DNA from 2 places in the Bradyrhizobium sp. Mp19 genome. Region 2 is predicted to be linked to the other one. Evidence: riboswitches for the same ligand, from Rfam matches in the RefSeq annotation. Region 2 holds a riboswitch; the other holds the start of a gene.
The links. A riboswitch is a leader RNA that binds a small molecule or an ion and turns the genes downstream of it on or off. The one in region 2 is predicted to bind S-adenosylmethionine.

Region 1: it holds a riboswitch for S-adenosylmethionine, as region 2 does, so the genes downstream of both, QJT82_RS32175 (homoserine O-acetyltransferase) here and QJT82_RS08880 (O-succinylhomoserine sulfhydrylase) in region 2, are expected to answer to the same signal.

What each region holds. Positions count from the first base shown of each region.
Region 1 is NZ_JASAUT010000040.1:739-11,096, forward strand. Features, by position in the region: gene QJT82_RS32130 (hypothetical protein) at 1-11, shown strand, start outside; gene QJT82_RS32135 (hypothetical protein) at 1-1,281, shown strand, start outside; gene QJT82_RS32140 (hypothetical protein) at 1,504-2,013, shown strand; gene QJT82_RS32145 (tripartite tricarboxylate transporter substrate binding protein) at 2,309-3,298, shown strand; gene QJT82_RS32150 (hypothetical protein) at 3,334-4,185, opposite strand; gene QJT82_RS32155 (VOC family protein) at 4,479-4,928, opposite strand; gene QJT82_RS32160 (prephenate/arogenate dehydrogenase family protein) at 5,020-5,952, opposite strand; gene hisC (histidinol-phosphate transaminase) at 5,957-7,054, opposite strand; gene QJT82_RS32170 (chorismate mutase) at 7,154-8,002, opposite strand; SAM riboswitch at 8,177-8,256, shown strand; gene QJT82_RS32175 (homoserine O-acetyltransferase) at 8,342-9,547, shown strand; gene metW (methionine biosynthesis protein MetW) at 9,544-10,209, shown strand; gene QJT82_RS32185 (alpha/beta hydrolase) at 10,323-10,358, opposite strand, start outside.
Region 2 is NZ_JASAUT010000005.1:174,907-185,264, forward strand. Features, by position in the region: gene QJT82_RS08845 (methylated-DNA--[protein]-cysteine S-methyltransferase) at 1-25, shown strand, start outside; gene QJT82_RS08850 (AraC family transcriptional regulator) at 35-874, shown strand; gene QJT82_RS08855 (VOC family protein) at 931-1,290, shown strand; gene QJT82_RS08860 (SRPBCC family protein) at 1,488-1,904, shown strand; gene QJT82_RS08865 (MATE family efflux transporter) at 2,096-3,538, opposite strand; gene QJT82_RS08870 (hypothetical protein) at 3,668-4,717, opposite strand; gene QJT82_RS08875 (2'-deoxycytidine 5'-triphosphate deaminase) at 5,008-6,114, opposite strand; SAM riboswitch at 6,237-6,316, shown strand; gene QJT82_RS08880 (O-succinylhomoserine sulfhydrylase) at 6,393-7,586, shown strand; gene QJT82_RS08885 (hypothetical protein) at 7,661-8,227, shown strand; gene QJT82_RS08890 (SDR family oxidoreductase) at 8,208-8,981, opposite strand; gene pimD (pimeloyl-CoA dehydrogenase small subunit) at 9,110-10,255, opposite strand.

The DNA.
Region 1 (10,358 bases), on a different contig from region 2:
TGTCTTCCTAAGACCGCTTGGCCTCCGACTTATTCGGGCTCGGTCTACAACTTCATCCCGTTCCCGCAGAGCAAGAACTACAACACCGGCGAGTCGCGCTTCACTGCGCGCCAGACCCGCTTCTCGGTGCTCGCCGAAGCCAACGCCACGGAGAACGTCCACGTCGCCGGCTATGGCGAGCTCGATTTCGAGGGCGCGGCGCAGACCGCCAATTCGGTCGCGACCAACTCGTTCAATCCGCGGCTGCGGCAGGCCAGCATCGAGATCGACCGCAGCGATCTCGGCCTGCATGTGCTCGCCGGCCAATCATGGTCGCTGAATACGCCGAGCAAGGCGGGCATCGATCCGCGAGGCGCTGATACGCCGGGCGTGATCGATTTCGAACTGGTGCCGGGCTTCCTCGGCGCGCGTCAACCGGGCGTCCGGGTCTGGCAGGATATCGGGCCCGAGTTCAAGCTCGCGGTCTCGGCGGAGAACCCGCAGACATCCTTTTTCGGCGGCAACAACCCGCTGGTCGGCACGCCGGCGGTCGGCCCGCAGGGCGTGCTCAATCCGAACCTGCTGGTCAATCTCACCGGCCCGGGCGGCAGCTTCTTCAACAGCCTGAATAATGTCAGCCTCAACCACGTGCCGGATTTCACCGTGAAGGGCGCGTGGGATCCGCGGCTCGGGCCCTACAAGCTGCATGTCGAGGCGTGGGCGCTCTACCGCGACTTCTATGATCGCTTCAACTTCGCCAATCACGACGTCAACACGGTGAGCTTCGGCGGCCATCTCTCGGCCGAGATCGTGCCGAAGCTGCTCGAGGTGCAGGCCTCCGCCTCTTACGGTGCGCTCGGCCGCTTCACCGCAACGCCATTCCCGGATGCGACCGTGCGCCAGGACGGCTCGATCCAGCCGCTGCCGATCACGGCCTTCCTGGTCGGCTCGGTCTGGCACACGACGCCGTCGCTCGATCTCTACGCCTATGCCGGGCTCGAAAAGACCAAGGCGACCTTCTCCAATGTCGGCACGGTGCCGTTCGGCTACGGCAATCCGCTCTACAACAACCTCGGCTGCAACATCGAGAACTCGCCGGCCGCGACCTGCAACGGCAACACTTCGGAGGTGAGGCAGTACACCGCGGGCTTCTACGACACGATCTTCAAGGGCTCCTACGGCACCATCAAGGCCGGCGCGCAATATTCCTACACCCAGCGCTTCGCCTTCCAGGGTGTCGGCGGCGCGCCGAAGACCGACGACCACATCGTCATGACCCAGATCCGCTACTACCCGTTCTAGTCCTCCGTGTCGCAAGACCCTCATGGTGAGGAGCGCGAAGCGCGTCTCGAACCATGAGGCCCGGTCCATGGCCTGCATCCTTCGAGACGCCCGCAAGTGCGGGCTCCTCAGGATGAGGGGAAGTCGGTAGTGACGCAGTAAGGCTAGGATGGCTTCGCGCGAGGTGGACATTGATTCCGCTGCGGCCAGAACCGATGCCGCTTCTGGAAAGGGAGGCTGCAGATGAGGATCATGACCAGACCGAAGCAGAGGGCCGTGATCGCGCGCGAATTGATGATGGTCAGCCGCGCCGCGCATGTGCTGCAGCGGACCGGCCTGGCGATGGCCGGTGCCATGGCCGGCACCTTCGTCGCCGCCCAGCTCGCCAAGGGCCATGTCGCTGTCTTCGGCACGCTGATCTTCATCGCAACGACGATCGTGATCGGCGCCGCCGGCTTCTATCTCGGCATCGATATTCCCAAGCCCGCGATGCGCGGCACGGGGCGCATTGATGCCGTCGAGCTTATGAGCGCGGGCGGCATCTTCCTTGCCGCGCTGGCTGCGCTGGTGTCGGTCTACGGCATCGTGTTCGACGAAATTCCGCCGCGCACCTGGGAGTTCGTGATCGGCTCCTGGTGGTTCGGCGGCGGCGTCATGCTGGCGACCGCCGGCCTCGTCGGCCGTCAGCGGCCGGCGCAGAAGGCCGCCGCGATATCGGCGGGGCCGATCCGGGATCAACGGTTGCGGCGGTGAGCACGGTCGCGACGAGTGAATTCGAACGATCGCGCTCTCACTCCGTCACCCTGAGGTGGCCGCCTCTTCGGCGGCCCTCGAAGGGCTGCGGCCCGGCTGCGGCCGTGCATCCTTCGAGGCTCGCGTAGCGGCGCAGTTGCGCCGCTGTGCTCGCACCTCAGGATGCTATTGCGCGCCTTGCCTCGACCAGTGCGTCGCAGCCTTCCGCTGCCACATTTCCCCGCTGCGCCAATCTGTCCCGTAGCTGCGACTGGCCGATGCGATACCCTCACCAAAAAATCGGGGAGGGACTTCAATGCCAGCGAAATTCAGCCGCCGTCACGTCATCGCTGCCGGAGCCTCGGCCGCCGCGATGCCCTTCCTGTCACGCGGAGCCTCGGCGCAAGCCGCGTGGCCCTCGCGGCAAATTCGCATGATCTGCAGCTACCCCGCCGGCGGGCAGACTGATCTCCTGGCGCGGGCCTTCGGCGAATTCATCGCAAGGCAAGTCGGGCAAACCGTCGTCATCGAGAACAAGGCGGGCGCCTCGGGCTCGATCGGCGCCGCCGAGGTGGCGCGCGCCGCGCCTGACGGTCACACCATCCTGTGCTCGATCTCGACCACCTACGTGATGAACCGCGCGATGATGAAGAACCCCGGCTACGACATGGACAAGGATCTGACGCTGGTCAGCGTGATCCCGGGCGCCGGGCTGCTGCTGGTCGCGAGCCCGAAATTGGGCGTCAAGACACTGGCGGAATTCGTCGCCTATGCGCGCAGCAGCGGCAAGGTGAATTTCGGCACCTACAGCGCGGGCTCCGCGCCGCACATGACGATCAACGAGCTCAACAAGCAGTATGGCCTCACCATCGAGCCGATCCATTATCGCGGCGAGGCGCCGATGTGGACCGGGCTTGCGGAAGGCACGCTCGATGTCGCGATGGGCAGCTACACCGCCGCGCAAACCGTGCTGCAGAGCAACCGGGGCGTCGTCTTCGGAGTTCACTCGAAGAAGGTCGACGCGATCCCCGAGATCAGGACGCTGCCCGAGCAGGGCGCGACGTCGAAGTTCTTCACCGTGAGCGGCTTCTCGGGCTGGGCGCTGCCGAAGGCGACGCCGCAGCCGATCGTCGATCGGCTGTCGGAGATTTGCGTCGCCGCCAATAGCGATCCGAAGGTGAAGGAGGTGCTCGCGACCTTCGTGCTGGAGCCCGCGATCGGCTTCAAGGACAGCAATGCGCTGTATCAGCGCGAATTGCCGGTCTGGATGGAGGCCGCGCAGTCACTCGGCCTGCCGCCGGCTTAAAGCGATCAGGAACTGAAGGATGGCTGCATCGGCGGTCACCATTCGTCGTAGAACCACTCCCTTGGGATTCGAGGTCGCGCCCTTGCGTATGGCGGGATAGACGTCCGCTCGGGCTTGCGCACGGCTGGAGCCGGCTGCGTCGGAGGCGGTGAGGCCTTCGGCTCGGAAACCTTCGCGAGTGCCCGTTTCATTTCTTCCTGGCTCGCCTTGAGTTCCTCGATGGCTTTGGAGTTCTCGCGGGCCATCTGTTGCTGGTTCGCCTTTAGTTGCTCGATATTTCGCTCAACATTCGCGAGGTCGCGTGCGATCGTTTGCAGCAGCTGCGTCTGGTCGGGAAGGGCTGTGTTGGCTGTCGGCGCGGCGTCCTGCGGTGGTGCGGGCTGAGGCAACGGCGTCGCTTGGGGCGGAGCGGTGTCTGCCGCGGCGACCTGAACGGCCGGTGGAGCGGGCTGCGCCGGAGGCTGCGGATCATCCGGCGGCAATGCTGGAGTTGAAACGAGCTGCGGCGCCCAACGGGCGACAAGCAGCTTGGCTTCCCCGCCATATGACGACTGCAAAGCCAGGGCAGCGACAACGATACATGCTGCCACCGACAAGGCGGTGAGGGCTCGGAATATCGGTCTTCCGGGTCGCGATTGCGAGGCAGGTCCGGAAGAAGAGGGGCTCGGCCCGGAAGAAGCAGGGCTAGGTTCGACCGAGGGCGGGTTTGGCTGCACCGAAGGGCGGGACGCGGCATCGCGCTCCATTCTTGCGAGCTGTTCACTCAAGCGCGTGAGTTCTTCATCGGCGCGCGCAATCTGCTTTTGGGCTTCCGCGAGTCTTTCGTCGGCCCGCGCTCTCAGGCTATCGTTCGATCCAACTGGGTTCGGAGTGGGTGTGGAGTTCATTGACGTTTCCCTTTCCCTTTCCGTCCAATGTCACCCAAGAGTACCGCCTCGGCTATCCATCAAGGGCGATCAGCCTCCAGCACTCGCTTCAGTCTTGTCCAAAGAATGGCCGGATGATAGCGCGCTTGGGGTCTCGTGATAATGGGGCGAGATAGCGGCCCGGGCGAGCCGGAGGTCAGGTCCGCTCGGGTCAAAAGCCGACATCATTCCGCGCCGCCGGGATGTGCGCCTTGGACCACAAGCTGACATCGGGGCAGCCCTTGGGAGTTGTCCCAAGGGCAATGCAAAAGGCCCTAGCCAGCAGGATCTGAGGGGTCCCGCTCCACCAACTCGAAGGTGATGCCCTCGGGACCCTCGAACAGCCGGAGCTTCCGGCTGATGTAGTCCATCTCGTCGCTCAGCATGGTGACACCGTTCGCCACCAGGTGCGCGGTGGCCGCCTCGATGTCGTCGACGCGGAAGGCGAGGTGATTGAAGCCCAGCCTTCGCAGATTGGTCGGGTGCACCCCCGGATCGGTCCCCGGGGGCGGGTCGAACTGGAGCAGCTGGATCTCGAAATCCGCTCCTTGGAGTGCGAGCGTGATGTGCTGCGCTCTCATGGCCGGCATGCCCATGTACCGGGCGGGAACGCCGCCGTCGATGGTCGCGACGTGGGTCTTCTTGAAGCCAAGCAGTGCGAAGAACGCGATCGCCGGGCCAGCATCTGCCACTGCGATCGTTACATGATCCGGACTGAGTATCATCTGATCGCTCCCTGTCATCAGCGACGCGCCGGCTTTCCTGCTGAGAGACTACCAGTTCGCTCCGTCCGCCGGTAGGCGGACCGAGCCCCGCCTACGTCTTCAAATTCGCATGCGGCCGGCCGAAGTCGGGCGCGGCGGAGTCCTGGCCGGTCTCGACGATGCCGCGGCGGATGGCGCGGGTGCGGGTGAAGTGGTCGAACAGCGCTTCGCCGTCGCCGCGCCGGATCGCGCGAGTCAGCTTCGACAGATCCTCGTTGAAGGTGCCGAGCATCTCGAGCACGGCGTCCTTGTTGGCGAGGAATACGTCGCGCCACATCGTCGGGTCCGAGGCCGCGATGCGGGTGAAGTCGCGGAAGCCGCCGGCGGAGAATTTGATGACCTCGGATTCCGTCACCTGCGCCAGCTCGTCGGCGGTGCCGACGATGGTGTAGGCGATCAGATGCGGCAGATGGCTGGTGATCGCGAGCACGAGGTCATGATGGTCGGGCGTCATGACCTCGACCTTGGCGCCGAGCGCGGCCCAGAACGCGCGCAATCGGTCGGTCGCCGCGGGATCGGTGCCTTCGGGCGGGGTGAGGATGCACCAGCGGTTGATGAACAGCTCGGCGAAGCCGGAATCCGGCCCCGAATGCTCGGTGCCGGCCACCGGATGCGCCGGGACGAAGTGGACGCCGTCAGGCAGATGCGGCGCCATGTCCTTGACGACGGCGCCCTTCACCGAGCCGACGTCGGAGATGATGGCGCCGGGCTTGAGATGGCTGGCGATCTCGGCGGCGACCGGGCCGCAGGCGCCGACCGGGATGCAGAGGATGACGAGGTCGGCATCCTTCACCGCCTCGATATTGGTCTCGACGACGCGATCGACGATGCCGAGCTCGGCGACGCGCGCACGCGTCTTCTCCGAGCGCGCGGTGGTCACGATCTCGCCGACCAGCCCTTGCGCGCGCGCGCCGCGCGCGATCGAGCCGCCGATCAGGCCGAAGCCGATCAGCGCGATGCGTTTGAAGAGCGGGGCGGTGGTCACGATGTCACTTTCCGGCCAGGAAGTCGCGCAGGCCCTCGACCACGAGGCGGTTGGCCTCCTCGGTGCCAATGGTCATGCGCAGCGCATGCGGCAGCTTGTAATTGTTGAGTGCGCGCAGCACGAGGCCGCGCCGTGTGAGATAGGCGTCGGCTTCCGCCGCGGTCTTGCCCTTGTCGGTCGGGAAATGGATCAGCACGAAATTGGCGACGCTCGGTGTCACCTTCAGCCCGAGCTTGCCGATCTCCTCGGTCAGCCAGTTGCGCCATTGTTCGGTGTGGGTCCGCGACATCTGTACATGCGCCGTGTCCTCGATCGCCGCCACCGCCGCCAGCATCGCCGGCGTCGTGACGTTGAACGGACCGCGGATGCGGTTGCAGGCATCGACGATATGCGCCGGCCCGAACATCCAGCCGATCCGCAGCGCGGCAAGGCCGTGGATCTTCGAGAAGGTGTGCGTCACCACCGTGTTGTCGGTGGTCGCGACCAGCTCGATGCCGAGCTCGTAGTCGTTGCGCGAGACGTAGTCGGCATAGGCGGCATCGAGCACCAGCAGCACATGCGACGGCAGCGCGGCGCGTAGCCGCTTGACCTCGTCGAACGGGATGTAGGTGCCGGTCGGATTGTTCGGGTTGGCGAGCCAGACCAGTTTCGTGCGCGGCGTCACCACCTTGAGAATGGCGTCGACGTCGGCCGTGAAATTGGTCTCGGCCGCGATCACGTTCCTGGCGCCGTTCGCCATGGTGGCGATCGGGTAGACCAGGAAGCCGTGGGTGGTCGAGATCGCCTCGTCGCCGGGCGCGAGATAGGTGTGCGCCAAGAGATTGAGGATCTCGTCGGAGCCGGCGCCGCAGATGATGCGGTCGGGATCGAGCCCGTAGGCGCGGCCGATCGCCTCGCGCAGCACGCGCGAGGTGCCCTCCGGATAGTCCTCGAGATGGTCAGCCGCGGCCTTGTAGGCCGCGATCGCCTTCGGAGACGGACCGAACGGCGTCTCGTTGGCGGACAGCTTGAACACCTTGCGGCCCGGTTCCGGCACCGGGCTCTTGCCGGGCGTGTAGGGCGCAATATCGAGGATGCCGGGGTTCGGCACGGGGCGGGACATCATCAACTCCGAACAGAGCGTTTTCGAGCGAAGTGGATACCGGTTCGCGTGAAGAAAACGCGTCAAAACAAAAACCTGGACGGGCGGCCGGCTCCTACTTCAGGTCCTGGCCGATCCGTTAGAGGGCACCGTATAGCGCGTTGCGTGGCTGCCGACGAGGGCCGACGAGCGCACCGAGGCGCCGGCCTTGATCAGGGCGAGCTTGATGGCCTCGAAATTGTGGCCGGTGACCGAGACCAGGAGCGCCGCGCCGTCGAAGGCGGTGTCGGGGACCGCGACGATCTCGGCGAGCGGCGCAAGCGCGCGGGCGACATCGGCGTTCCAGCCGGAGACGCGCACGCTCCAGGTCTGCACTTCGGTGACCATGGCGTCGTCGGCGACCCGCGAGATCACGAACACCGGCAGCGCGGCGGGATGGTCGGCGCGTTCGAGGAACGGCAACCGCGCGATGATCTTCGGCGCGCCACTGGCCTCGAGCGCATTCCACCACGGCGTGCGGCTTGCGATCGCGGAGACCAGCGCGAGGTCGCCCTTCGACTTCGCCACCGCCTCGACCGCGGCCTGTGCGCTGAAATGCGAGACGTAAGGCACCACGAAGCCGAAGTGAAACCGCGCCGAGTCGCGCATGGCCGACTCGCCGACGGAAACATCGGCATGCACCGCGAACGGTGCCTGCACATAGGTGAAGGTCGAGATGATGACGCGCCAGATGCTCTCGATGGTGTCGAGCGGCAGGATGCCGCGATGACGCCGCACCAACTCGCGCATCATGCTGGCTTCGCGCGCCGGGCGGAACGCCGAGCCGACCTCCTGGGTCTTCTTGACCTGGATCAGACGGTCGATGATGTCGCCGCGCGCCATCAACAGGCGGTGAACCTGCTCGTCGATCGCATCGATTTCCTTGCGCAGCTCCTGCAGCGAGGGCGGCGACGGGGGTGGGTTGGACATGCTCTCAAACCTTGTCGTCGGGGCGGCCCGTTGCCGCGTCGGACAGGGTCCCTGATTAGGAAAGACGGGCAGCGAAAGCAAAGAGAAACGTCGCAGGCGTGCCTTGCGCATTCGGTTAACCAATTGGCCGTGGGCAGGGCTGTCTTGACGGCGGGGGGCGTGGGGACTACGTTCCCTGCGTCCCGTGGTCATTTGAGCCGGCCGGCTTGCAGCCACGTTAAACAACTCGCTAAACAGGCCGGGGACCTTATCAGCTCCCGGCCGAACCTTTGTTCAGGCCGGTTTTTTTATTGGCCTGAGGTCCGTCGAGCCCTCCCGCGCGGAGGCAGGGTCGCCTAGATGAGCAACGTGCGTCCGATACCGAGCCCACAAACCCCGAGCGATGATCGCGCCCATGAGGCCGACCATCCGTCGTCATTGGTGGCGAAGTTCGGGATGGACCAGCCGCTCAAGCTCGATTGCGGCGTCGATCTCGCACCGTTCCAGATCGCCTACCAGACCTATGGCGAGCTCAATGCCGACCACTCCAACGCGATCCTGGTCTGCCACGCGCTGACCGGCGATCAGCATGTCAACAACATCCATCCCGTCACCGGCAAGCCCGGCTGGTGGGAGACCATGGTCGGCATCGGCCGGCCGATCGATCCCGATAAATACTTCGTCATCTGCTCCAATGTGATCGGCGGCTGCATGGGCTCGACCGGCCCTGCGTCGCTGAACCCCGCGACCGGCAAGGTGTGGGGACTCGATTTCCCGATCATCACCATCCCCGACATGGTGCGCGCGCAGGCGATGCTGATCGATCGCCTCGGCATCACGACGCTGTTCTGCGTGGTCGGCGGCTCGATGGGCGGCATGCAGGTGCTGCAATGGACCGCGGCCTATCCGGAGCGCGTGTTCTCGACGCTCGCGATCGCCTGCTCGACGCGCCACTCGGCGCAGAACATCGCGTTCCACGAGCTCGGCCGCCAGGCCGTGATGGCCGATCCGGACTGGCGCGGCGGCCGCTATGTCGACGAGGACACCCATCCGCACCGCGGATTGGCCGTGGCGCGGATGGCCGCGCACATCACCTATCTCTCGGACGCCGCGCTGCATCGCAAGTTCGGACGGCGGATGCAGGACCGCGAGCTGCCGACCTTCTCGTTCGATGCGGATTTTCAGGTCGAGAGCTATCTGCGCTACCAGGGCTCGTCCTTTGTCGAGCGCTTCGACGCCAACTCCTATCTCTATCTGACCCGCGCGATGGACTATTTCGACATCGCCGCCGACCACAACGGCGTGCTGGCGAAGGCGTTCACCGGCATCAAGACGCGGTTCTGCGTGGTGTCGTTCACCAGCGACTGGCTGTTTCCGACCGCGGAATCGCGCGCGCTGGTGCATGCGCTGAACGCGTCGAGCGCGCGGGTGTCGTTCGCCGAGATCGAGACCGACAGGGGGCACGACGCCTTCCTGCTCGACGTACCCGAATTCCTCGACATCTCCCGCGCCTTCCTGCTGGCCGCAGGCAAGGCGCGCGGACTGAAGGACGACGGCCAGTCATGAGCATGCAGCAGACATTGCCCTTGCCGGGCATCGCGCCGGAGCGGACCGGCGGCCATCGCACTGATCATCTCCTGGTCGCCGACATGGTGCGGCCGGGCTCGCGCGTGCTCGATGTTGGCTGCGGCGATGGCGAATTGCTGCAGCTGTTGGAGAGCCGCGGCATCGACGGCCGCGGAATCGAGCTGTCACGCGAGGGCGTCAATGGCTGCGTCGCCAAGGGACTTGCTGTGGTGCAGGGCGATGCCGACACCGATCTCGTCAACTATCCCGACGATGCGTTCGACTACGTGATCTTGTCGCAGACCTTGCAGGCGACGCGACAGCCCAAGGTGGTGCTGGAAAATCTGCTGCGCATCGGCCAGCGCGCGATCGTCTCGTTCCCGAATTTCGGGTTCTGGAAGATGCGGCTGCAGCTCCTGATCGGCGGCCACATGCCGCGCACCGAGAATTTGCCGGCGAGCTGGTACGACACCTCGAACATCCATTTCTGCACCATCAAGGATTTCGTGCAGCTGTGCGAGGAGATCAATGTCAAGATGGAGCGCGCGGTGGCGCTCGATCTCTACGGCCGTCCGGTGCCGCTCAACCTGCCGTGGTGGGTGTGGAACATGTTCGGCGAGCAGGGCGTGTTCCTGCTCAGCCGGGGCGGGCAGGGGAAGTGACGTCATGGCGTCATTCCGGGGCACGCGAAGCGTGAACCCGGAATCTCGAGATTCCGGGTTCGATGCTGCGCATCGCCCTCAGGTGCGCAATTGCGCACCGGGGAATGACAGGACTACACCGGCGCCGCCACCTGCGACCGCGGATCGCG
Region 2 (10,358 bases):
TGCACGGCTCCGGCCGCGAGCTTAAATCCCCGGTATGGTCCGAACCACGCTGCTACAGCGCGATCGCATCACGGTGAACGAGTTTCGCTGCACGGCGGAACCCGGCGACAAGCCGTTCGCCGAGCAGTTCGCCTCCCACTCGGTGTCCTATGTGCGCAGCGGCAGCTTCGGCTGCCATTGCCGCGGCCGCTTCCATGAGCTGGTGGCAGGTTCGATCCTGGTCGGCCATCCCGGCTATGAATACACCTGCACGCACGACCACGTGGTCGGCGACGAATGCCTGTCGTTCTTCCTGGACCCGGTGCTGGTCGAGACCATCGGCGACCGCGCGGCGGTCTGGCAGGTCGGGTCGGTGCCGCCGCTGCCGGAACTGATGGTGATCGGCGAGCTCGCGCAAACGGCGGCAGATGGCAACAGCGACGTCGGTCTCGACGAGATCGGCCACCTCCTCACCAGCCGCCTTGTCGAGCTGGTGTCCGACCGCGCGACGAAGCCCCTCACCGCAGGCTTGCGCGATCGCCGCCGCGCCGTCGAGGCCGCGCTGTGGATCGACGCCAATTCACATCATCAGATCGACCTCGACGATACTGCGGAACAGGCCGGCTTGAGCACCTTCCATTTCCTGCGGCTGTTTTCCGCCGTGCTCGGCGTCACCCCGCATCAATATCTCGTGCGCTCGCGGCTGCGCCATGCGGCACGGCGGCTCGCCGACGACGACAGCCCGATCACGGACATCGCCTATGACGTCGGCTTCGGTGATCTGTCCAATTTCGTGCGCAGCTTCCACCGCGCCGCCGGCGCCTCGCCGCTGAAGTTCCGCCAGGCCTCTCGCGGCGACCGCAAGATTTTCCAAGAACGTCTCGCGCTGCAATAGCTAGGCTGCTCCAGTCCGCGCGTCTTTCGATGCGCCCAACGACTGGAGATTCCCTTATGTACGATCATATCGGATTGCGCGTTGCCGACCTCGACGCCAGCGTGCGCTTCTACACCGCGGTGCTGGCGCCACTCGGCTTCGTGCTCTGCTCGCGCGACGACAGCGGCGCCGGTTTCGGCCCGAAGGGCGAGCCCGCGCTCTGGCTGCATTTGCACAGGGGCAAGGCCCAAGGCGGCGCCCACGTTGCGTTCCGCGCGCCGAGCCACGACGCGATCAAGACATTCCATACCGAAGGCCTGAAAGCCGGCGGCAAGGACAACGGCGCGGCCGGCCATCGCAAGGACTACAGCCCGACCTATTACGCGGCATTCCTGCTCGACCCCGACGGCAACAATGTCGAGGCGGTGTCGACGTAAGCAAGAGCCGCGCATTCCAACGTCATCCTGAGGAGCCGCGCAACGCGCGGCGTCTCGAAGGATGGCCCCGAGCGAGATCCGGTCATCCTTCGAGGCTCGCTCAGGAACGCGATGCCGGGGCATCGCGTCGCTCGCACCTCCAGCGACAAAGGCGAATCCTTTGCGCGGGGATGACAACCACCCGAAAGGTTACAATCATGGCTTCCATTCACAAGAATATCCCGATCGACGCGCCGGCTGATCATGTCTGGGACGCGCTGCGCGATTTCGGCGCGCTGCATACGCGGCTGGTGCCGGGCTTCGTGACCGACACGCAACTCGACGGCGACGTCCGCACCGTCACTTTCGCCAACGGCACCGTGGCGCGCGAGACGCTGGTCGATTGCGACGACAACCGAAAGCGGCTGGTCTATGCGATCACCAGCGAACGATTGAAGCAGCATTCCGCCTCGGTGCAGGTGTTCGCCGAGGGCGACACGCGCTGCCGCGTAGTGTGGATCGCCGACGTGCTGCCGCACGAGGTCGCGCCCTACATGGACGCGCAGATGGACCTCGGCGCGGCGGCGATGCAAGCGGCGATGGCCAAATCCTTCAAGGAGAAGAACGCGGCGTAGCGGGGCTGGCGGCCGGAAAATTTTTCACCGTCACCCTGAGGAGGCCGCATAGCGGCCGTCTCGAAGGGTCGACGGCCCGGCTTTGTCCACGAGCATGTTGAGGCATCGGGGCCGTGCATCCTTCGAGACGCGGCCAAGGGGCCGCTCCTCAGGATGACGGTGTGAGAGTCGGGGGATTGTGGAGCAGAGAGCTACGACAGCGCCGGCTGCGCCTCGGCGACCGGCGCTGATTTGCCCCAGCGCGTCAGGATCACGCTGAGGCAGGACAGCACGCCGAGCACCCCCATCGAGGCGGCGGCGAGTGCGAAGAAGTTCTGCGCGCTTGCGTCATGCGTCGACAGCCACCAGCCGCCGGCGCCGATAAAGATCAAGCGCGCCGTCTGCGCCAGCACCGGACCCAGCACCTTCGCCGCGCCCTGCGAGGAGAAATACATCGACATCGCAAGGCCGATGAAGGCGTACATCGGCGCGGCGGTCGAAAGATATTGATGGCTGGTCGCCCGCACATGCGGATCATTGGTGAACAGATTGACCCAGAGGTCTGGGAAGACGGCGATGAAGCTGCCGACCACGCCGACCGCAAGGAACGACACCGTGCCCGCGGTCCAGGCGATGCGCCGGGCCCGCGCGACGCGCTCGGCGCCGACCGCCATGCCGATCATCGGCACCGAGGCGATGCCGACCGCGAAGGCGACCGAGGTCAGCATGAATTCGAGCCGCGCGCCGATGCCGTAGCCGGCGAGCACCGCGGTGCCGAACTGCGCCAGCATGTGGGTGAAGATCGAGATCGTCAGAACCGATTGCAGCGGCGAGAAGCAGGACACCGCGCCGACCTTGAGGATGTCGATGAACATCGCCCACTGCACGCGGAGCCCCTTGAGCTTCGGCTTCACGCGCGCGCGGCCCGAGAACAGATACCAGCCCATCACGCTGATGCTGATCGAATAGGCGATCAGCGAACCTGCGGCGACACCGCGCATGCCGAATTGCGGTACCGGACCGAGACCGAGCCCGAGCGTGCCGCCGAGAATGATCTGCCACACCGCCGAGGACAGGATCATGGTCGACGGCAGCTTCATGTTGCCTGTGCCGCGCAGGATGCCGGCCATGGTGTTCATCAGCCAAGGCAGGATCGCGCCGCCGAAGAACACCTGCGAATAGGCGATCGCCTGCGCCAGCACATTGCCGCGGCCGCCGAGCAATTCGAGCAGGCGCGGACCGAAGATCAGCATGCCCAGCATGAACGTCAAACCAAAGGTCAGGCCGATCAGCAGCGCATGCATCGCCAGCGTCGAGGCGCGCTCGATCTCGCCGGCACCGAGCGCACGCGCGATCGCGGATGCGACGCCGCCGCCCATCGCGCCGCCGGACATCGTCATGGTGAGGATCACGCAGGGAAACACCAGCGCCATCGCCGCAAGCGACTCGACGCCGAGCCGGCCGATATACGAAGTCTCCGCGATGACGACGCAGGTGCCGGCGGAGAGCGCGATCACATTCGGCCACGCCAGCCAGAGCAACGTGCGCAGGATCGGCCCGTCGAGCAGCGCATTGCGCGCCGGCTTGGTCACCGGCGGCGGCAGCGGCCGCTCTTGTTCGTCGACAGGTATTTCGGCGAGGCCGAGATCGGACATTTCTACTCCCACGCGCGATCTGGGGAGCCGCGCCATGGTGTTTCCCTACCATGGCAATGGCGGAATCCACGTGCGCGGGACGCAAGGGGGGCCTGCGCGATTGCAGGTGAACCCGGATGAACCTTGGCGCTAGCCGATCGACCACACGAACGGCGCGCCGGCGGCACCATTCGGCTTCAGATGCACCGGAATATGCCGCCCGCAGCCGGCGGCCAGCCCGTCGAACAGGCCGGTCAGCACGCTGGCGCAGGCCGGATGATAGTCGGCGACGTCGGCCATCAGCTTCCAGCCGTGCTGGCGGATTTCGAACTGGCCCTCGGATTCGGTGATGTCAGCGACATCGTCCTGCGACTCGAAGAGAGTGCGCAGGAATGCGGCAAATTCCGTGGCACGGCCACGGCTGCCGCCGAGCGCCTGCGCGACCTCGTCATAATACTGCATGCCGATCAGCTTGCCGGTGAGATGCAGCAGATAGCTCGCATCCTCGGGGCCGAACACCTGCACGATGACCGGCGCGGCCGTCTTCACATATTCCATCGCGTAGTTGCGATAGGCCTTTTCCAGCCGCGGCTTCGGCCAGCTGTCGACCGGCAGCGCCGGCGCGGTTCTGGAATCGAACAGCGGCGCCTCGAGATGGCGCGCGAACACGAGGCGCTGATCGAGCTCGAGCGGATGATCGTACTCGCAGTAATAGCCTTCGAGGCCGTCCTGGCCGTCGACACTCTGCTTGGTGCAGACAAAGCCGAGCCGCAAATCCCCGAGCGCGACGCCATTGTTGGCGTGCCAGCCGCGCAGCATCGCGCGCGAGACCTCGCCGGGCACGCCGCAAATCGCCGTGCCCTTCCAGATCCAGCGCGGCGGCGGATAGCGGATCCAGGCCTTGCGGTCGGTCTCGTACATGTATTCGACATGCACGCCGCCGATCCAGTTGGAGAGATAATGATACTGCGCGGCCGCGACCGCCGGCGGCAGACCGTCGAGGCCGAGCTTCTTCAGGCCGGGGAGAAAGCGTTCCTGCTGCTGGCGGCGAAACACGCGGAAGACGAATTCGGCGGCGTCAACGGTGCCGCGCCGCGTGACGACGGTGAGGATCAGCCCGGTGAAGAAGGCGTGATAGAGATCGGCGACGCTGCGCCATTTGCGCCACTGCGTTTCTTGTGCGCTTTCGCCTGCGGTCATGTTCGCTCCCTGGCTCTTGTTGGCGAGGTCGAGCTCGCATGCGCAATCGTAGCCCGGATGCAGCGAAGCGCAATCCGGGGCGGCGCGTTGCAGCGGCGCGAATCCCGGATTTCGCTTCGCTCCATCCGGGCTACGGAATTAATCGCGCGCGAAACGGAATTACACACTCGGTGTCATCGCCCGACTTGATCGGGCGATCCATTATTCCAGAGCCGGTGTGACCGATCGAGAAGCCGCGGCGTACTGGATTCCCCGCTTTCGCGGGGAATGACAGCGGAGGAGGAATTCCGCTACACGCGAAAATGTTTCGACAGCTTCAGGCCCTGCGCCTGATAATTCGAGCCGATGCGCTGGCCGTACAGCGCGTCGGGGCGCTCGAGCATCCGTTCATAGACGAGACGGCCGACGATCTGGCCATGCTCGAGAATGAACGGCACCTCGCGCGAGCGCACCTCCAGCACGGCGCGCGCGCCCTTGCCGCCGGCGCCGGCATAGCCGAAGCCGGGATCGAAGAAGCCGGCATAGTGGACGCGGAATTCGCCGACCAGCGGATCGAACGGCACCATCTCCGCGGCGTAGTCCGGCGGCACCTGCACCGCCTCTTTCGACGCCAGGATGTAGAACTCGCCGGGATCGAGAATGAGGCTACCGTCGGGCCGGGCCTTGATCGGCTCCCAGAAATCGTCGACCGCATAGCCGCCGCGGCGATCGACATCGACCACGCCGGTGTGGCGCTTGGCGCGATACCCGACGAAGCCGCCCGAGCTCTCGCCGGAGAGATCGACGGAAAGCGCAACGCCATCGGAGAGATCGGCATCGTCGATATCGACCAGCCGCTCGGCGGCATGCAGCGCATCGAGCTCGTCGGCGGTCAACGTCGCCTCGCCGATCCGGAAGCGGACCTGGCTGAGCCGCGAACCCTCGCGCAGCAGCACGGGAAACGTCTTCGGGCTGATCTCGGCGTAGAGCGGGCCGTGATAGCCGGCGCCGATCATATCGAAGCGGCGGGTGCCGTCGGCGATCACGCGGGTGAAGACGTCGAGCCGTCCGGTCGAGCTCTTCGGGTTGGCCGCGGCCACGATCTCCGGCGGCAGCGCCAGGCTCTCCAGCAGCGGCACGATGTAGACGCAGTTGGTCTCCAGCACCGCGCCGTCGGACAGATCGATCTCGTGCAGCTTCAGCTCGTCGATCCGCTCGGCGACGGTGGCATCGGGCCCCGGCAGGAAGCTGGCACGGACCCGGTAGGCGATGTCGCCAAGGCGCAGATCGAGGCTGGCCGGCTGGATCTGGCTCTCGACGAAGTCGTAGGCGGGCAGAATGAGGCCGGCCTCCGCCATCTCCGCGATCATGCGGTCGGGCAGGATTCCGTTGGATTCATCTTCCAGCGTGAACGACACGGCGAGGTCCCTCGAGATGGCCCAAAATCATACTCTGAACGGCCATCAAGCCCCAATATATGGGCTTTTAGGGGTTATCCGATGACCGTCTTGACGGAAAGGGCGCGAGGGAATATCAGCTGCACTTATCCCGTGGTGATTTGAGCCGGCCGGCTTGCAGCCACGTTAAATAAGTCGCTAAACAGGCCGGGGACAGTGTGATCCCGGCTTGTGGAGGTTGCTCCAGGCCGGTTTTTTTGTGGCCAGTTTCCAGGGGAAATGGCCACCTCGGAGGTCACATGTCTGAATCTGAAGGTACCGCCCGCTTTCGTCCCGAAACCCGCCTCGTCCATGGCGGCACGCTGCGCTCGCAGTTCGGGGAGACGTCGGAAGGGCTGTTTCTCACCCAGGGCTACGTCTACGACACCGCCGAGCAATGCGAGGCGCGCTTCAAGGGCCAGGACCCCGGCTTCATCTATTCGCGCTATTCCAACCCGACCATTGCGATGTTCGAGCGCCGCATGATCGAGCTCGAGGGCGCGGAAGCCGCGCGCTCGACCGCGACCGGCATGGCCGCGGTGACCACCGCGATCCTGGCGCCGCTGAAGGCCGGCGATCATGTGGTGGCCTCGAAGGCCCTGTTCGGCTCCTGCCTCTACGTGGTGCAGGACCTGTTGCCGCGCTACGGCATCGAGACGACGCTGGTCGACGGCCTCGATCTCGACCAGTGGCAGCGCGCATTGCGGCCGAACACCAAGACCTTCTTCCTGGAGAGCCCGACCAATCCGACGCTCGACGTGCTCGACATCGGCGCGATCGCACAGATCGCGCATAGCGGCGGCGCCCGGCTGATCGTCGACAATGTGTTCGCGACGCCGATCTGGCAGAGCCCGCTGTCGCTCGGCGCCGACGTCGTGGTCTATTCTGCGACCAAGCATATCGACGGCCAGGGCCGCTGCCTCGGCGGCGTCATCCTGTCATCAGAAGCCTTCATCGCCGAGCACATCCACAATTTCATGCGCCAGACCGGTCCGTCGCTGTCGCCGTTCAACGCCTGGGTGCTGCTGAAGGGGCTGGAGACGCTCGGCGTCCGCGTCCGCGCCCAGACCGAGAACGCGGCGAAGATCGCCGAGGCGCTGGCCAGGCATCCGAAGATCACGCGGCTGGTCTATCCGGGCCGCCCCGACCATCCGCAGGCCGAGACGGTGAAGAAGCAAATGGGCGCCGGCTCGACGCTGGTCGGCTTCGAGGTGAAGGACGGCAAGGCCGGCGCCTTCCGCTGCCTCAACGCGCTGAAGATCTCGCGCATCTCCAACAATCTCGGCGATGCCAAGAGCCTGGTCACGCATCCCGCGACCACGACGCATCAGCGGCTGGCGCCGGAAGCCCGCGCCGAGCTCGGTATCAGCGAAGGTTTTATTCGCTTCTCGGCCGGGCTCGAGCATCCCGACGACCTGATCGAGGATTTTGAGCGGGCGCTGGCGCGGGTTTAGGGCGAACAGAGAAGTCTAGTCTGGAGAGCTCGGCGCCCTCTCCCGCTTGCGGGCAAGGCTATCGCATATGCCCCTTGGCGACTGCGCAAGTGCTGGGCCTCGTGGTTCGAGACGCGCCGCAAGCGGCGCTCCTCACCATGAGGGTCTACTATTGTGCCGCAAAACAAGACCTCATCCTGAGGAGCCCGCCGAAGGCGGGCGTCTCGAAGGATGGCCACGAGGGCATCGCCACGATATGCGATAGCCCTGCGCTTGCGGCGCAAGTGCTCGGCCTCGTGGTTCGAGACGCGCCGCAAGCGGCGCTCCTCACCATGAGGGTCTACTATTGTGCCGCAAAACAAGACCTCATCCTGAGGAGCCCGCCGAAGGCGGGCGTCTCGAAGGATGGCCACGAGGGCATCGCCACGATATGCGATAGCCCTGCGCTTGCGGCGCAAGTGCTCGGCCTCGTGGTTCGAGACGCGCCGCAAGCGGCGCTCCTCACCATGAGGGTCTACTATTGTGCCGCAAAACAAGACCTCATCCTGAGGAGCCCGCCGAAGGCGGGCGTCTCGAGGGATGGCCACGAGGGCACCGCCACGAAATGCGATAGCCCTGCGCTTGCGGGGGAGGCGAAGGAACTTACGTCGCCGCCGTGGTGACGCCGCCGTCGACCACGATGGTCTGGCCGGTCATGAAGGTCGAGGCGTCGGAAGCGAGATAGGCCACGGCGCCGGCGATCTCGTTGGGCTCGCCGATGCGGCGGAGCGGCGTCGATGCGGTGCGGCGCTTCAGATTATCCGGGTCCTCCCACAACGCGCGGGCGAAGTCGGTCTTCACCAGGCCGGGCGCCACGCAATTGACGCGCACGCCCTTCGGCCCCCACTCGCCGGCGAGGCTGCGGCACAGCGCGAAGTCGGCCGCCTTGGAGATGCCGTAGGCGCCGATCACCGTCGAGCCGCGCAGGCCGCCGATCGAGGAGATGATCACGACCGAGCCTTTGCCGCGCTCGGCCATCTGCGGAATGGTCTGCGAGCACAGCCAGATGTTGCTCTTGACATTGGCGCCCATGATCTTGTCGAACGCCTCGTCCGTAATGTCGAGCAGCGGGCCGTAATACGGATTCACCGCGGCGTTGCAGACCAGGATGTCGATCTTGCCGTAGTGCTTGATGGTGCCCGAGACCAGCGCCTCGACCTCGTTGCGGCGTGAGATGTTGCAGGGGATGACGAGCGCATCGCCGCCCGCCTTCTTGATGCCGTCGGCGACTTCTTCGCAGGCGTCCGCCTTGCGCGAGGAGATCACGACCTTGGCGCCGAGTTTGGCCAGGAGCTCGGCCGAGGAGCGGCCGATGCCGCGGCTCGAGCCGGTGATGACCGCGACCTGGCCGGTGAGATCGAACGGGGTGTTTTTCATTGTTGTTGTTTCCCTGTTGTTGACGCGTCATTCCGGGATGCGCCGCAAGGCGCAGCCCCGGAATCCAGAAGTTGTGGTGTGAGATTCCGGGTTCTCGCTTCGCGAGCCCCGGAATGACGCCTGTGTGGTTAAGCCAGCAGCCCGCCGCCCTCGCTGACGCGACGGAGGTGGTAGTCGGTGTCGCCGAGCGTGTTCTCGATCATGGTCAGCCGCTTGAAGTAGTGGCCGATCTTGGCTTCCATGGTCATGCCGATGCCGCCATGGAGCTGGATCGACTGCTGGCCGACGAACTTCAAGGACTTGCCGACCTGCACCTTGGCAGCCGCGACTGCGGACGAACGCTCCTTGGCGTCGTCGAAGTCCGACGCCATGGTGGCGAACATCGACATGCTGCGGGCCTGCTCCAGCGCCACGAACATGTCGGCGGCGCGGTGCTGCAGGCTCTGGAACGAGCCGATCGCAACGCCGAACTGCTTGCGGGTCTTGATGTACTCGACGGTCTCCTTAAGCGACTCGTCCATCGCACCGACCGCTTCCGCGCACAGCGCAATGCGGGCTTCGTCGGCGACGCGCTCGATCAGGGGCAGGCCGTTCTCGGGATCGCCGATCGCAGCGTCAGCACCGACCTCGACATTGGTGAAGGTGATGTCGGCCGCATGCAGGCCGTCCTGGGTGGGATAGCCCTTCCTGGTGACGCCCTTGGCATCCGCCGGAACCAGGAACACGCCGATGCCGGTCTTGTCGCGCTGGCCGCCCTTGGTGCGCGCGGTCACGATCAGCGTGTCGGCGTTCTCGCCGTTGAGCACGACGAACTTCTCGCCGTCGATCACCCAGCCGGCGCCCTTCTTCTTGGCCGTGGTCACGACGTCGAAGAGATCGTAGCGCGAGTTCTTCTCGAGCTGGGCAAAGCCGAAGGTCTTGCTGCCGTCGATGATGCCGGGAATGTACTTGGCCTTCTGCTCGGCCGAGCCGCCATGGCGCAGGAAACCGCCGGCGACCACGACGGTGGCGAGATAAGGCTCGACCACCAGCGCCTTGCCGAGCGCTTCCATCACGATCATGGTCTCGACCGCGCCGGCGCCGAAGCCGCCGTCGGTCTCCGCAAAGGGCAGACCAAGCAGGCCCTGCTCGGCGAGCTTGCCCCAGAGCGCTTTGCTCCAGCCGCCCTTCTCCTTCATGTACTTCTTGCGCGCATCGAAGTCGTAGGCATCCGCCAGCAACCCGTCGACGCTCTCCTTGAGAAGCCGCTGCTCCTCGGACAGATCAAAATCCATTTTATCATCTCTCCAAAATCACGCGGGCGCCTGCCCTGATCTCCACTCGTCATCCCCGCGAAAGCGGGGATCCAGTACGCCGCAGCCCTCGTTGGGAATCACG